3 linked regions of the Aquibium microcysteis genome follow. The protein of the gene in region 2 interacts with the protein of the main gene of each other region in a pairwise test. Links are inferred from orthologs where the notes say so. Each region holds a gene or a part of one and is shown on either strand. Other genes may lie near its edges.

Evidence for each region.
Region 1: the proteins of IAI54_RS06240 (region 2) and IAI54_RS19470 interact in binary tests that used the Escherichia coli proteins (3 or more experiments, as listed by UniProt). The link is inferred for Aquibium microcysteis from one-to-one orthologs.
Region 3: the proteins of IAI54_RS06240 (region 2) and IAI54_RS02555 interact in binary tests that used the Escherichia coli proteins (3 or more experiments, as listed by UniProt). The link is inferred for Aquibium microcysteis from one-to-one orthologs.

Annotation. Positions count from the first base shown.
Region 1 is NZ_CP061080.1:4,156,938-4,161,044, forward strand. What follows is about bases 612-3,584. They hold IAI54_RS19470 (P-II family nitrogen regulator), read left to right. Parts: upstream 612-1,915; coding sequence 1,916-2,254; downstream 2,255-3,584. Other genes in these bases: IAI54_RS19460 (ubiquinone biosynthesis hydroxylase), read right to left, coding at 612-718; IAI54_RS19465 (acyl-CoA thioesterase), read left to right, coding at 823-1,689; IAI54_RS19475 (ammonium transporter), read left to right, coding at 2,283-3,584. Also shown: more of IAI54_RS19460, read right to left, coding at 1-611; more of IAI54_RS19475, read left to right, coding at 3,585-3,674; IAI54_RS19480 (FtsK/SpoIIIE family DNA translocase), read left to right, coding at 3,886-4,107. UniProt on the Escherichia coli protein: Involved in the regulation of nitrogen metabolism. Regulates the activity of its targets by protein-protein interaction in response to the nitrogen status of the cell.
Region 2 is NZ_CP061080.1:1,358,039-1,362,171, forward strand. Bases 738-3,736 are described here. They hold IAI54_RS06240 (two-component system sensor histidine kinase NtrB), read left to right. Parts: upstream 738-1,665; coding sequence 1,666-2,808; downstream 2,809-3,736. Other genes in these bases: dusB (tRNA dihydrouridine synthase DusB), read left to right, coding at 738-1,669; ntrC (nitrogen regulation protein NR(I)), read left to right, coding at 2,805-3,736. Also shown: IAI54_RS06230 (bifunctional 2-C-methyl-D-erythritol 4-phosphate cytidylyltransferase/2-C-methyl-D-erythritol 2,4-cyclodiphosphate synthase), read right to left, coding at 1-477; more of dusB, read left to right, coding at 641-737; more of ntrC, read left to right, coding at 3,737-4,133.
Region 3 is NZ_CP061080.1:552,055-556,122, reverse strand. Bases 1,135-4,068 are described here. They hold IAI54_RS02555 (P-II family nitrogen regulator), read left to right. Parts: upstream 1,135-2,399; coding sequence 2,400-2,738; downstream 2,739-4,068. Other genes in these bases: glnA (type I glutamate--ammonia ligase), read left to right, coding at 2,788-4,068; IAI54_RS02560 (NAD(P)H-hydrate dehydratase), read right to left, coding at 1,135-2,094. Also shown: IAI54_RS02565 (hypothetical protein), read right to left, coding at 1-478; more of IAI54_RS02560, read right to left, coding at 574-1,134. UniProt on the Escherichia coli protein: P-II indirectly controls the transcription of the glutamine synthetase gene (glnA). P-II prevents NR-II-catalyzed conversion of NR-I to NR-I-phosphate, the transcriptional activator of GlnA. When P-II is uridylylated to P-II-UMP, these events are reversed.

The sequences.
Region 1 (4,107 bases), 2.8 Mb from region 2 along the record:
CGGTCCAGACGATCGAGGATCGGTTCGTCCCGTCCGCGGCGGGCATCAGCGGCAGGATCGCGAAGGGGCCTGCCGGCAGGAAGTGCTCTTCGGCCCGGCCGCCGTGCGGGCGTTCGTGCGCGACCGTGCAGACGATGCCCGACTGGCCGTAGTCCCAGTGCACGGTCCTGATCCCCGCCATGTCGCGCAGCCGCGACTTCACGCCGTCGGCCGCCACGAGCAGCCGCGCCGTGATCGTCGCCCCGGCCGCCAGCCTGACGGTGACGCAGGCGCCATCGACGTCGAAGCCCTCGACCGCCGTCCCCTCGAGGATCGCGATGCCGAGCTCGCCCGCGCGCCGACGCAGCGCCGCGTTCATCGCCCTGTTCGGGATCATGTGGGCGAAGCTCTCTCCCTCTGCCACCTCGCCGTCGAAAGTCAGGAACACCGGCCGCACCGGATCGCTCGTGCGCGAATCCGTCACGATCATCTCGGTGATCGGCTGCGCCTGCGGCAGGATCTCGTCCCAGCAGCCGAGTTGCTCGAGCATCCGCCGGGCTGCGGCCGCCACGGCGGAGGCGCGGACGTCGCGCTCCCACACGCCGGCCGGTGCGGCATCCACCAGGGTGATCGCGAGCCCGGGGCGCGACTGGGCGATCGCGACAGCAGCCGCGAGGCCGACGTATCCCGCCCCCGCCACCACGATGTCGGCGCGCTCTGATCCTTCATGCGTCATCATCGAACTCCTCGCGGCGCCGTGCCGCAGCTTGACTTCACCTGCCTGGCTGGTCGAAACCGGCTCGTCGGCCGGAGGCGGCGAGACGACGGAAGGAGCCAGCACCGATGTCTTCAGCCATGCAGGAACTTCTGTCCATTCTCGACCTGGAGCGGCTGGAGCACAACCTGTTTCGTGGTCGCAGCCCGCAGACCGCCTGGCAGCGCGTCTTCGGCGGCCAGACGATCGGCCAGGCCCTCGTCGCCGCGCAGCGCACCGTCGATCCGGCTCGCCGTGTCCATTCCCTGCACGGCTACTTCATGCGCCCGGGCGACACCAAGGTGCCGATCGTCTACGAGGTCGACCGCATCCGCGACGGCCTTTCCTTCAACACGCGGCGCGTCGTTGCGATCCAGCACGGCCACGCGATCTTTTCGCTCGAGGCGTCCTTCCAGCTGGTCGAGGAGGGCCTGGACCATCAGGTCCCCATGCCGCTCGGCGTACCGGCACCCGAGGACCTCAGGACGCAGCGCGAACTGCTCGACACGATGGAGGGCGTGCCGGAGGTCATCCGCCGGTTCTGGGCACGCGAGCGCCCGCTCGAGATCAAGCCTGTCAGCATCGAGCACTACGTCAGCCGCGACAGGCTGCCGCCGCAGCAGAACATCTGGATCCGCGCGACCGGACCGGTGCCCGGCGCCTGGCCGATCCAGAGCGCGATCCTGGCCTACCTGTCGGACATGACCCTGCTCGACACTGCGACCTTCCCGCATGGCCGCGCCGTCTTCGATCCCGACCTGCAGGTCGCGAGCCTCGACCATGCGATGTGGTTCCACCGCGACGATCCGCTGGACGACTGGCTGCTCTACACGCAGGACAGTCCCTCCTCATCCGGTTCGCGCGGGTTGTCCCGCGGCGCGATCTACAACCGCACAGGCCTGCTGATCGCCTCCGTGGCGCAGGAAGGGCTGATCAGGCTGCGCTCAAAAGCCTAAATCATAGGCAAAATCGTAATTTTGCCCACATTACAGCCCGCTGATTGTGCAGCGCGATAGACCCGGCTTCGCCGGCGAAGCGTTTTTTCAGTCATTTCAGAAGCTTGGGGGCTTCGTGCGCGAATTGGCACGGAGCTTGAATCTGCATGGTCACGCACCGGGCGCGGAGACGTGGTCCGGAGTGTCTGTAAACGCGGGGACCCGCACAATCGAAGGGTGAAACCTGATGAAGATCGTGATGGCTATCATAAAGCCGTTCAAGCTCGACGAGGTGCGCGAAGCGCTGACCGCCGTGGGCATCCAGGGGCTGACCGTCACCGAGGTGAAAGGCTACGGACGCCAGAAGGGGCACACGGAAATCTATCGCGGCGCGGAATACGCCGTCAGTTTCCTGCCCAAGATCAAGATCGAACTAGCCGTCAGTTCCGACATGGTCGACAAGGCCGTCGACGCGATCAGCAGCGCCGCCAAGACCGGCCAGATCGGCGACGGCAAGATCTTCGTCTACGCGATCGATCAGGCCGTGCGTATCCGCACCGGCGAGACCGACGTCGACGCGCTTTGACAGCCATTTCGATTTCAAGGAGACACCAATGAGCCTTTCCAGCAACTTGAAGATCGCGATGCGCACGGCGTCGCTCGGCGGTCTCGCCGCCGCCCTCGGGCCGGTCATCGCCTTCGCCCAGGAGGCAGCACCTGCGGCAACTGAAGCGGCCGAGGCGGCAGCTCCGGTCATGGACAAGGGCGACACCGCCTGGATGATGATGTCGACCGTGCTGGTCCTCTTCATGATCCTGCCGGGTCTCGCCCTCTTCTACGGCGGCCTCGTACGCGCCAAGAACATGCTCTCGGTGCTGATGCAGTGCACCGGCATCACGGCCCTCGTCATCGTGATCTGGGTTCTCTGGGGCTATTCCTTCGCCTTCGGTGGCTCCACCAGCCCGTTCTGGGGCGGTCTCGGCAAGCTCTTCCTCTCGGGTGTGAACGCCGACAGCATGGCGGCCACCTTCTCCGACGGGTACGTCATCCCCGAATTCGTCTTCATCTGCTTCCAGATGACCTTCGCCTGCATCACGCCGGCGCTGATCGTCGGCGCCTTCGCCGAGCGCATCAAGTTCCGCGCCGTCATGCTCTTCGTGGCGCTGTGGGTCACCGTGGTCTACTTCCCGGTCGCCCACATGGTCTGGGACGCCAACGGCCTGATCTTCACCGGCGCCCATGCCGGCGGCATCGCGGCCCTCGACTTCGCGGGCGGAACCGTCGTCCACATCAATGCCGGCATCGCCGGTCTCGTCGGCGCCATGATCGTCGGCAAGCGCACCGGCTACGGTAAGGACAACATGGCGCCCCACTCCATGACCCTCACCATGGTCGGCGCGTCGATCCTCTTCGTCGGCTGGTTCGGCTTCAACGCCGGCTCCAACCTCGAGGCGAACGGCGGTGCCGCACTGGCGATGATCAACACCTTCACCGCCACCGCCGGCGCCATCCTCGCCTGGGTCGCCATCGAAGGCATGTCGCGCGGCAAGGCGTCGATGCTGGGCGCCGCCTCCGGCGTCGTTGCCGGCCTGGTCGCCGTCACCCCCGCGGCCGGCCTGATCGGCCCGGTCGGCGCGATCGTGCTCGGCGCAATCGCCAGCGTCGTCTGCTACTATTTCGTCGCGGTCGTGAAGATCAAGGCGGGCTACGACGACTCGCTCGACGTCTTCGGCATCCACGGCATCGGCGGCATCGTCGGCGCCATCGGCACGGGCGTCTTCGCCTCGAGCTCGCTCGGCGGCATCGGCTATGCCGAAGGCGTCACCATGGGTGGCCAGGTCTACTCGCAGGTCGTCGCCGTCCTCATCACCATCGTCTGGTGCGGCATCGCCTCGGCGATCCTCTACAAGCTGGTCGACCTGCTCGTCGGCCTGCGCCCGACGGTGGAAGCCGAGCGTCAGGGCCTCGACCTCAACTCGCACGGCGAAGTCGCCTATCACTCCTGATCCGGCGGTTCGCGTCGCCCCGCGGCGCGGACATCCGGAACTTGACCGCATCCTCCCTGACTGGGGCCCGGTTCCGCCGGGCCCCTTTTTTGTCCGCCGGCGCCGGCAGGCCGGCCATGGTTAATGGCGCTTTAACCGCCTGCCCCTAGTCTGGGACCGTTCCGGCACCGCTCCGAGAGTCGTGCCGGCACGCGACCAGAGGATCGAACGCATGCGTCAAGGCCCGTCAGCCGCCTTTGCCCTGTCCGGACTGGGATATGGCATCCAGACCTTCCTGCGCCGTCAGCTGATGCGCTTCGTCGGGCTCGCCCTGCTCGCCTTCTGCGGCTTCGCGGTGGCGAGCCTGGCCACCTGGAACGTCGCCGATCCGAGCTTCAGCCATGCGACCTCGAACCCGGTCACCAATGCGATGGGCTATCCCGGGGCAGTGCTT
Region 2 (4,133 bases):
CACGGTGGCTTCGACCTGTCCGTCCGCGCCGCGTTTCAGCGTATCGGAGACGGGCAGCGCGGGCAGAACGCCCGCCGTGGTACCGAGGCCGGCGACGACGCGGTCGAGAAGCGCGGCGTCGACGAAGGGACGCACCCCGTCATGGATCAGGACGTTGTCCGGCGCGTCCGGCGCCAGCGCCTCCAGCGCCAGCCGGGTGGAAGCCTGACGCGTGGCGCCGCCGAAGACCACCCGCACCCGCGGGTCGCGGGCGGGCAGGGCGGCGTCGAACAGCGCTTCGTCGTCGCGATGGATCGCCACGACGATGGTGCAGATGGCGGGACTGGCGAGGAAGGCGTCGACCGTGCGGCGGATGACCGGCAGCCCGCCGATCGGCCGGTACTGCTTGGGCCCGTCGGCCTGGCCCGCGCGCTCGCCCCGGCCTGCCGCGACGATCACGGCGGCCGTTCGGCACTGGCTTGGGTGGCTTGTGGGCATTTCCGACGATCGCTCCGCTGGAATGGCTCCGATCTAGCGAGACGGCTTAACCGTTGCCAGCCTTTTTGTGCTAGCAGCCGCGCGGGCGCCGATTTATGCGTTGCAACCGCGGTCGGACATGTCTAGTGAATAAGCAAAGCAGGTATCTGCGCGGTTTTTGTGCATGTGTGACCTTCGCAGGCTGACCGACCCCCTTACCGTCGGCCGTGCCGTCCTTCGCAACCGGGTCTTCCTGGCGCCGCTCTCGGGCATCACCGACAGCGCGTTCCGCAGCCGCGCCTTCGCACACGGCGCCGGCATGGTGGTCTCCGAAATGGTGGCGAGCGGCGAGCTCGCGCGCGGACGGCTGGATTCGGCGCGCCGCATCGGCCGCGCCGGCGACCAGATCCACGTCGTCCAGCTGGCCGGCCGCGAGGCGCGCTGGATGGCCGAGGGCGCGCGGATCGCGGCGGGCGAGGGGGCCGACATCGTCGACATCAACATGGGCTGCCCGGCCAAGAAGGTGACCGGCGGCTATTGCGGCTCGGCGCTGATGCGCGACCTCGATCTGGCGCAGTCGCTGATCGAGGCGGTGGTGGAAGCCGTCGACGTGCCGGTGACCGTCAAGATGCGGCTCGGCTGGGACGAGACCGAACTGGTCGCACCCCAGCTCGCGCGGCGCGCCGAGGCGGCCGGCGTGGCGATGGTGACGGTGCACGGCCGGACGCGCTGCCAGTTCTACAAGGGCGAAGCCGACTGGCGGGCGGTCGCGGCGGTGAAGCAGGCGGTGGCGATTCCCGTCGTCGTCAATGGCGACATCCGCGACGCGGCCGGCGCCGTCGAGGCGCTGGAACAGTCGGGTGCCGATGCCGTCATGATCGGCCGCGCCCATTGCGGCGCGCCCTGGACGGCGGGCGGCATCGTCGCCGAAGCGGCCGGGCTGCCGGCGCCGGGCGTGCCTGCGACGCCACAGGCGCTCGCCGACTATGCCGTCGCCCACTACGAGGACATGCTGTCGCTCTACGGCGCGGAGCCCGGGCTGCGCCATGCGCGCAAGCATCTCGGCTGGTACCTGGAGCGCCACGCCCCGGCGGTCGGAGACGCGGCGAGGCTCGCCGTCATGACCTCCACCGATCCCAAGACAGTCATCCAACAGCTGCGCGGGGCGCTGGTCGAAGGGACCGGCGTCCACGCGATGAGGAAAGCCGCATGAGCGCCAGTCCAATGCCAAAGCCGCCGGCCTTCGACCCGGCGCAGATCGTGCTCAACACGATCCGACACCCGGTCATCATGGTCGACCACGACGGTCGCCTGACCTATGCCAATGCCGATGCGGAAGTGTTCTTCCGCTCGAGCGCCGTCATCCTGTCGCGCAACACGATCGGTCACTTCGTGCCCTTCGGCAGCCCGTTGCTGACCCTGATCGACCAGGTGCGGGAGCGGCAGTCGCCGGTCAACGAATACCGGGTCGACATCTCTTCGCCCCGGCTCGGCCCCGACAAGCTGGTGGACATCTACGTCGCGCCGGTGCCGGAACTGCCCGGATCCGTGGTGGTGATGCTGCAGGAGCGCTCGATGGCCGACAAGATCGACCGCCAGATGACGCATCGCGGCGCCGCCCGCTCGGTGACCGGGCTTGCCGCCATGCTCGCGCACGAGATCAAGAACCCGCTGTCGGGCATCCGCGGTGCGGCCCAGCTGCTGGAGAGCGTCGTCTCCGACGAGGACCGCTCGCTGACCCGGCTGATCACGGACGAGACCGACCGCATCGTCTCGCTGGTCGACCGCATGGAGGTGTTTTCCGACGAGCGACCGATCGACCGCATGCCGGTCAACATCCATGTCGTGCTCGACCACGTGAAGGCGATCGCGCGCAACGGCTTCGCGCAGGGCATCCGAATCATCGAGGATTACGACCCGTCGCTGCCGCCGGTCTATGCCAACCGCGACCAGCTCGTGCAGGTCTTCCTCAATCTCGTGAAGAACGCGGCGGAGGCCATCGCCGGCGACCCGTCCGGCGAGATCACGCTGTCCACGGCCTTCCGCCCGGGCATCCGGCTCTCGGTGCCAGGCACGCAGGACCGCGTGTCGCTGCCGCTGCAGTTCATCGTCCACGACAATGGCGGCGGCGTGCCGGAGGACATCCGGCCGATCCTGTTCGATCCCTTCATCACCACCAAGCCGAACGGCTCCGGCCTCGGTCTGGCGCTGGTCGCCAAGATCGTCGGCGAGCACGGCGGCGTCATCGAGTGCGATTCGTCGCCGCGCGGCACGAGCTTCCGCATCCTGATGCCCGCCTGGAAGGAAGACTACGCCGCGCCGGCCGGCGGACTGGAAGGAGCCCATCGATGAACCGTGGCAGCATCCTGGTCGCGGACGACGACGCCGCGATCCGCACCGTTCTGAACCAGGCCCTGTCGCGCGTCGGCCACGACGTGCGCGTCACCTCCAACGCCGCCACGCTGTGGCGCTGGGTGGCGGCGGGCGAGGGGGACCTCGTCATCACCGACGTGGTGATGCCCGACGAGAACGCCTTCGACATGCTGCCGCGCATCAAGAAGGCGCGGCCGCAGCTGCCCGTCATCGTGATGAGTGCGCAGAACACCTTCATGACGGCCATCCGCGCCTCGGAGAAGGGCGCCTACGAATATCTGCCGAAGCCCTTCGACCTGACCGAACTGCTCAACATCGTCAATCGGGCGCTCTCGGAGCCGAAGAAGCCGACGGTCGAGCATCGGACCGAAGAACAGCTGGAATCGATGCCGCTCGTCGGCCGCTCCGCCGCCATGCAGGACATCTACCGCATGCTGGCGCGCATGATGCAGACCGATCTGACGGTGATGATCTCGGGCGAATCGGGCACCGGCAAGGAACTCGTGGCGCGGGCGCTGCACGAGTACGGCCGCCGCCGCAACGGCCCCTTCGTCGCCATCAACATGGCCGCCATCCCGCGCGACCTGATCGAATCGGAACTGTTCGGCCACGAGAAGGGCGCCTTCACCGGCGCGCAGAACCGGTCGAGCGGCCGTTTCGAGCAGGCCGAGGGCGGCACGCTGTTCCTCGACGAGATCGGCGACATGCCGATGGAGGCACAGACCCGGCTGCTGCGCGTGCTGCAGCAGGGCGAATACACCACCGTGGGCGGCCGCACGCCGATCCGCACAGACGTGCGCATCGTGGCGGCGACCAACAAGGACCTGCGCACGCTGATCAACCAGGGCCTGTTCCGGGAGGATCTGTTCTACCGTCTCAACGTGGTGCCGCTTCGGCTGCCTGCGCTGCGCGAGCGGGCCGAGGACGTGCCGGATCTCGTGCGGCACTTCTTCAAGCTCGGCGAGGCCGAGGGCCTTCAGTCGAAGCGTATCTCGACGGCCGGTCTCGACCTCATGAAGCGCTATCCCTGGCCGGGCAACGTGCGCGAGCTGGAGAACCTGGTGCGCCGGCTGGCCGCGCTCTATCCGCAGGACGAGATCTCGGCCGAAGTGATCGAGAACGAGCTGCAGACGGCGGGACGCTCGCCCTCGTCGCCGGAGAACTCGCTGGTGCCGGAGAACCTGACCATCGGCCAGGCGGTCGAGCACTATCTCCAGCGCTACTTCACCTCCTTCGGCGAGGACCTGCCGCCGTCCGGCCTCTACCAGCGCATCCTGGCCGAGGTCGAGTATCCGCTGGTGCTC
Region 3 (4,068 bases), 810 kb from region 2 along the record:
TGCGGCGCAGCAGGTCGACCTCGGCCTTGCCGATGACGCCGGGGACGAGCGTGCGGCCATCCGGCATCCGCAGGACGCCGTCGACGACGGCTTCGGCAACGAGACCGAGCGCGTGGGCCGACAGGCTCGGCGGGGACGTGCGGGCGCGCTCCAGCACCGCGATCAGCACTTCGAGTTCCGTGGCCGGTCGCGCCGTCCCTGCCGCAGCGACCAGCCAGGCCGCGTTGGCATCGGAGACGTAACCCGCCGGAACCTCCTGATGGACGAGATGGTCCGTCACCGCCTCGACGAGGAAGGCCGTCCATTCGGGGCAGGTCGAGCCGGCGCGGCCATCCATCGCCAGGAGCCGCTCGGCCTCCGCCCGGGAGACGCGACCATCCGGAAAGACCTCCGCCCTCAGTCGCGCGACGTCCGCGACGCCGATGCTCTCGTGGTCGCCCGTGCGCACCGACGCCGAAACCGAACCGCTTCCTGCCATGTCCCTCACCCCGCGCCACCAGCCGGACTCCGACGTCCGGCGGAGACTAGCTGCCTTGGCTTGAAAAATGGCGAAGACGGGTGGTTAGCGAAGCTTTAGCGTCCGGAGGCCCGCGCCGGCAGGTCCGCCAGCACCGGCGGCAGAAGCCCCGGCAGGTCCTCGGCGATCAGGCCCGGCCCGAACCGCGACCCCGCCTCGGCATGCATCCAGACCGCGGCGCAGGCCGCCTCGAAGGCCGGCATGCCCTGCGCCAGCAGACCGGCGGCGATGCCCGCCAGCACGTCGCCCGATCCGGCCGTCGCCAGATAGGGCGTCCCGTTGGCGTTGACCGCAGCGCGGCCCGCCGGTTCGGCGATCACCGTGTCCGGCCCCTTCACGACCACGACCGCGTGCGACCGGCGCGCTGCCGCCTGCGCCCGCTCCAGCTTCGACAGCGTGCCGTCGGCGGCGAGGTCGGGGAACAGCCGGCGGAACTCGCCCTCGTGCGGCGTCAGCACCACGAGCGGTTCGCCCCCCGGCTCCGCGCGTACGAGCAGGCGGAACAGCGCCTGCGGCTCCTCTTCGAACGACGTCAGCGCGTCGGCGTCGAGCACCAGCCGCAGGGCGCCCTCCTCGCCGAGCCGGGCGAGCGCGGCGACGAACCCGGCGCAGCGGCTGCCGGTGCCGAAGCCCGGCCCGATGACCGCCGCCGCCAGCCGCCGCTCGCGGGCGAAGGCCAAGGCCTCGTCCGGCGTGTCCGTGCGGCGCAGCATGATCGACGTCAGGTGCATGGCGTTGACCTGCAGCGCCGAGGCCGGCGACAGGACGGTCACCGCGCCCGCCCCGGCGCGCGCGGCGGCCAGCGCCGCGAGCCGCGCCGCGCCCGTGGCCGAGGCGCCGCCGGAGAAGACGCCGGCATGGCCGCGTGCATATTTGTGCGCCTCCCGGTGCGGACGGGGGAAGCATTGCCGCCACAGGAGCGGCTCGTTCCGGAAGGTCCGGCAGCCGATGTCCCGCAGGACCGTGTCCGCAATGCCGATGTCGGCGAGCACGGTCTCGCCGCAATGGCTGCGCCCCGGCTCCAGCAGGTGGCCCGGCTTCAGCCGGAAGAAGGTGACGGTGAGGCCGGCACGGATCGCCGTGCCGAGGGGCTGGCCGGTCCGGCCCGAAATGCCCGACGGGAGGTCGACGGCGACCACGAACGCGTCCGAGGCATTGGCCCGGTCGATCGCGTCGGCGGCCGGACCTGTCACGGCGCGCGCGAGGCCGGCGCCGAACAGCGCGTCGACGACGAGGTCGCAGGACCGAGGCTGGAAGTCCGAAAGCGGCCGGATCGGCCGGGCCCAGTCCGCGCTAGCCCGGCCGGCATCCCCGCCGGCGGGCGGCGCATCGCAATGGACCTCGACGCGAAGGCCGGCCTGCGTCAGGCGCGCGGCAACGATGAAGCCGTCGCCGCCATTGTTCCCGGGCCCCGCCAGCACGTGGACGCGGGCCGCGCCGGGATGGCGGGCGAGGATCTCGGCCGCCACGGCGTCGCCGGCGCGGCGCATCAGCCCGGCGCCGTCGAAGGGGCCGGATGCAATGGCGAGACGGTCGGCCTGCGCCATCTCGTCGGGGGTGAGGAGTTCGAGCGTCATGCAGCCATCCGTCGATCGGAAAGGCAGACTAGTCGCTGCGGGCCGTGGCTGGCAAACGCAGCCGATGCACAAATATTATGCCATTTGCCCACTTTATCATCATCGCCGATTGCGCCTTCGGGCGGCTTCCGGCAGTTTCATCGCGGCGGGCACGAGCTCGTCCCGCCCAAGCCCGCGCGAAGCTTCGGAACCTCCGTGGTGGCGCTGCGTCAGCCGAATTTGATGCCGATCTGGCACGGTTCGTGCTTCGGTTTGGCGGAAGCGGGCTCGATCTGCCGCGCATATCCATCGGAGGCCCCATTCGGATGAAGAAAATCGAAGCGATCATCAAACCGTTCAAGCTGGACGAAGTGAAGGAAGCCCTTCAGGAAGTCGGCTTGCAGGGGATCACGGTTACCGAGGCGAAAGGTTTCGGGCGCCAGAAGGGGCACACCGAGCTCTACCGGGGAGCGGAGTATGTGGTGGACTTCCTGCCGAAGGTGAAGGTCGAGGTGGTGCTCGCCGACGAATCCGTCGACGCGGCACTCGAGGCGATCCGCAAGGCCGCACAGACGGGGCGGATCGGCGACGGCAAGATCTTCGTCTCCAACATCGAGGAAGTCGTCCGCATCCGCACGGGCGAGACCGGCGTCGACGCGATCTGATCCGTCGAAGCCGTCCACAACAGTTTCATCGTCAGACAGGGAAAACGAAATGACGACAGCCAGCGACATCATGAAGCAGATCAAGGACAACGACGTGAAATTCGTCGACCTGCGCTTCACCGACCCGAAGGGCAAGCTCCAGCACGTCACCATGGACGTCGCCGAGGTCGAGGAGGACATGTTCGCCGACGGCGTGATGTTCGACGGATCCTCGATCGCGGGCTGGAAGGCGATCAACGAGTCCGACATGGTTCTCATGCCCGACACCGAGACGGTCCACATGGATCCGTTCTTCGCCCAGTCGACCATGGTCATCCTGTGCGACATCCTCGATCCGGTGTCCGGCGAGGCCTACAACCGCGATCCGCGCGGCACGGCCAAGAAGGCCGAGGCCTACATGAAGTCGGAAGGCATCGGCGACACCATCTATGTCGGCCCCGAGGCCGAGTTCTTCGTGTTCGACGACGTCAAGTACAAGGCCGACCCCTACAACACCGGCTTCAAGCTCGACTCGACCGAACTGCCGTCGAACGACGACACCGACTACGAGACCGGCAACCTCGGCCACCGTCCGCGCGTCAAGGGCGGCTACTTCCCGGTCCCGCCGATCGATTCGCTGCAGGACATGCGCTCGGAGATGCTGACCGTGCTCACCGAGATGGGGGTGCGCGTCGAGAAGCATCACCACGAGGTGGCGGCCGCCCAGCACGAGCTCGGCATCAAGTTCGACACGCTCGTCCGCAACGCCGACAAGATGCTGATCTACAAGTACGTCGTGCACCAGGTCGCCAATGCCTACGGCAAGACGGCCACCTTCATGCCGAAGCCGATCTTCGGCGACAACGGCTCGGGCATGCACGTGCACCAGTCGATCTGGAAGGACGGCAAGCCGACCTTCGCGGGCAATGAATATGCCGGCCTGTCGGAGACCTGCCTCTACTACATCGGCGGCATCATCAAGCACGCCAAGGCCATCAACGCCTTCACCAACCCGCTCACCAACTCCTACAAGCGTCTGGTGCCGGGCTACGAGGCGCCGGTGCTGCTCGCCTATTCGGCGCGCAACCGCTCGGCCTCCTGCCGCATCCCCTTCGGCTCCTCGCCGAAGTCGAAGCGCGTCGAGGTCCGCTTCCCCGATCCGGGCGCGAACCCCTATCTCGGCTTCGCGGCGATGCTGATGGCCGGCATCGACGGCATCAAGAACAAGATCCACCCCGGTCAGCCGATGGACAAGGATCTCTACGACCTGCCGCCGAAGGAGCTGAAGAAGATCCCGACCGTCTGCGGCTCGCTGCGCGAAGCCCTGATGAGCCTCGACAAGGACCGCGGC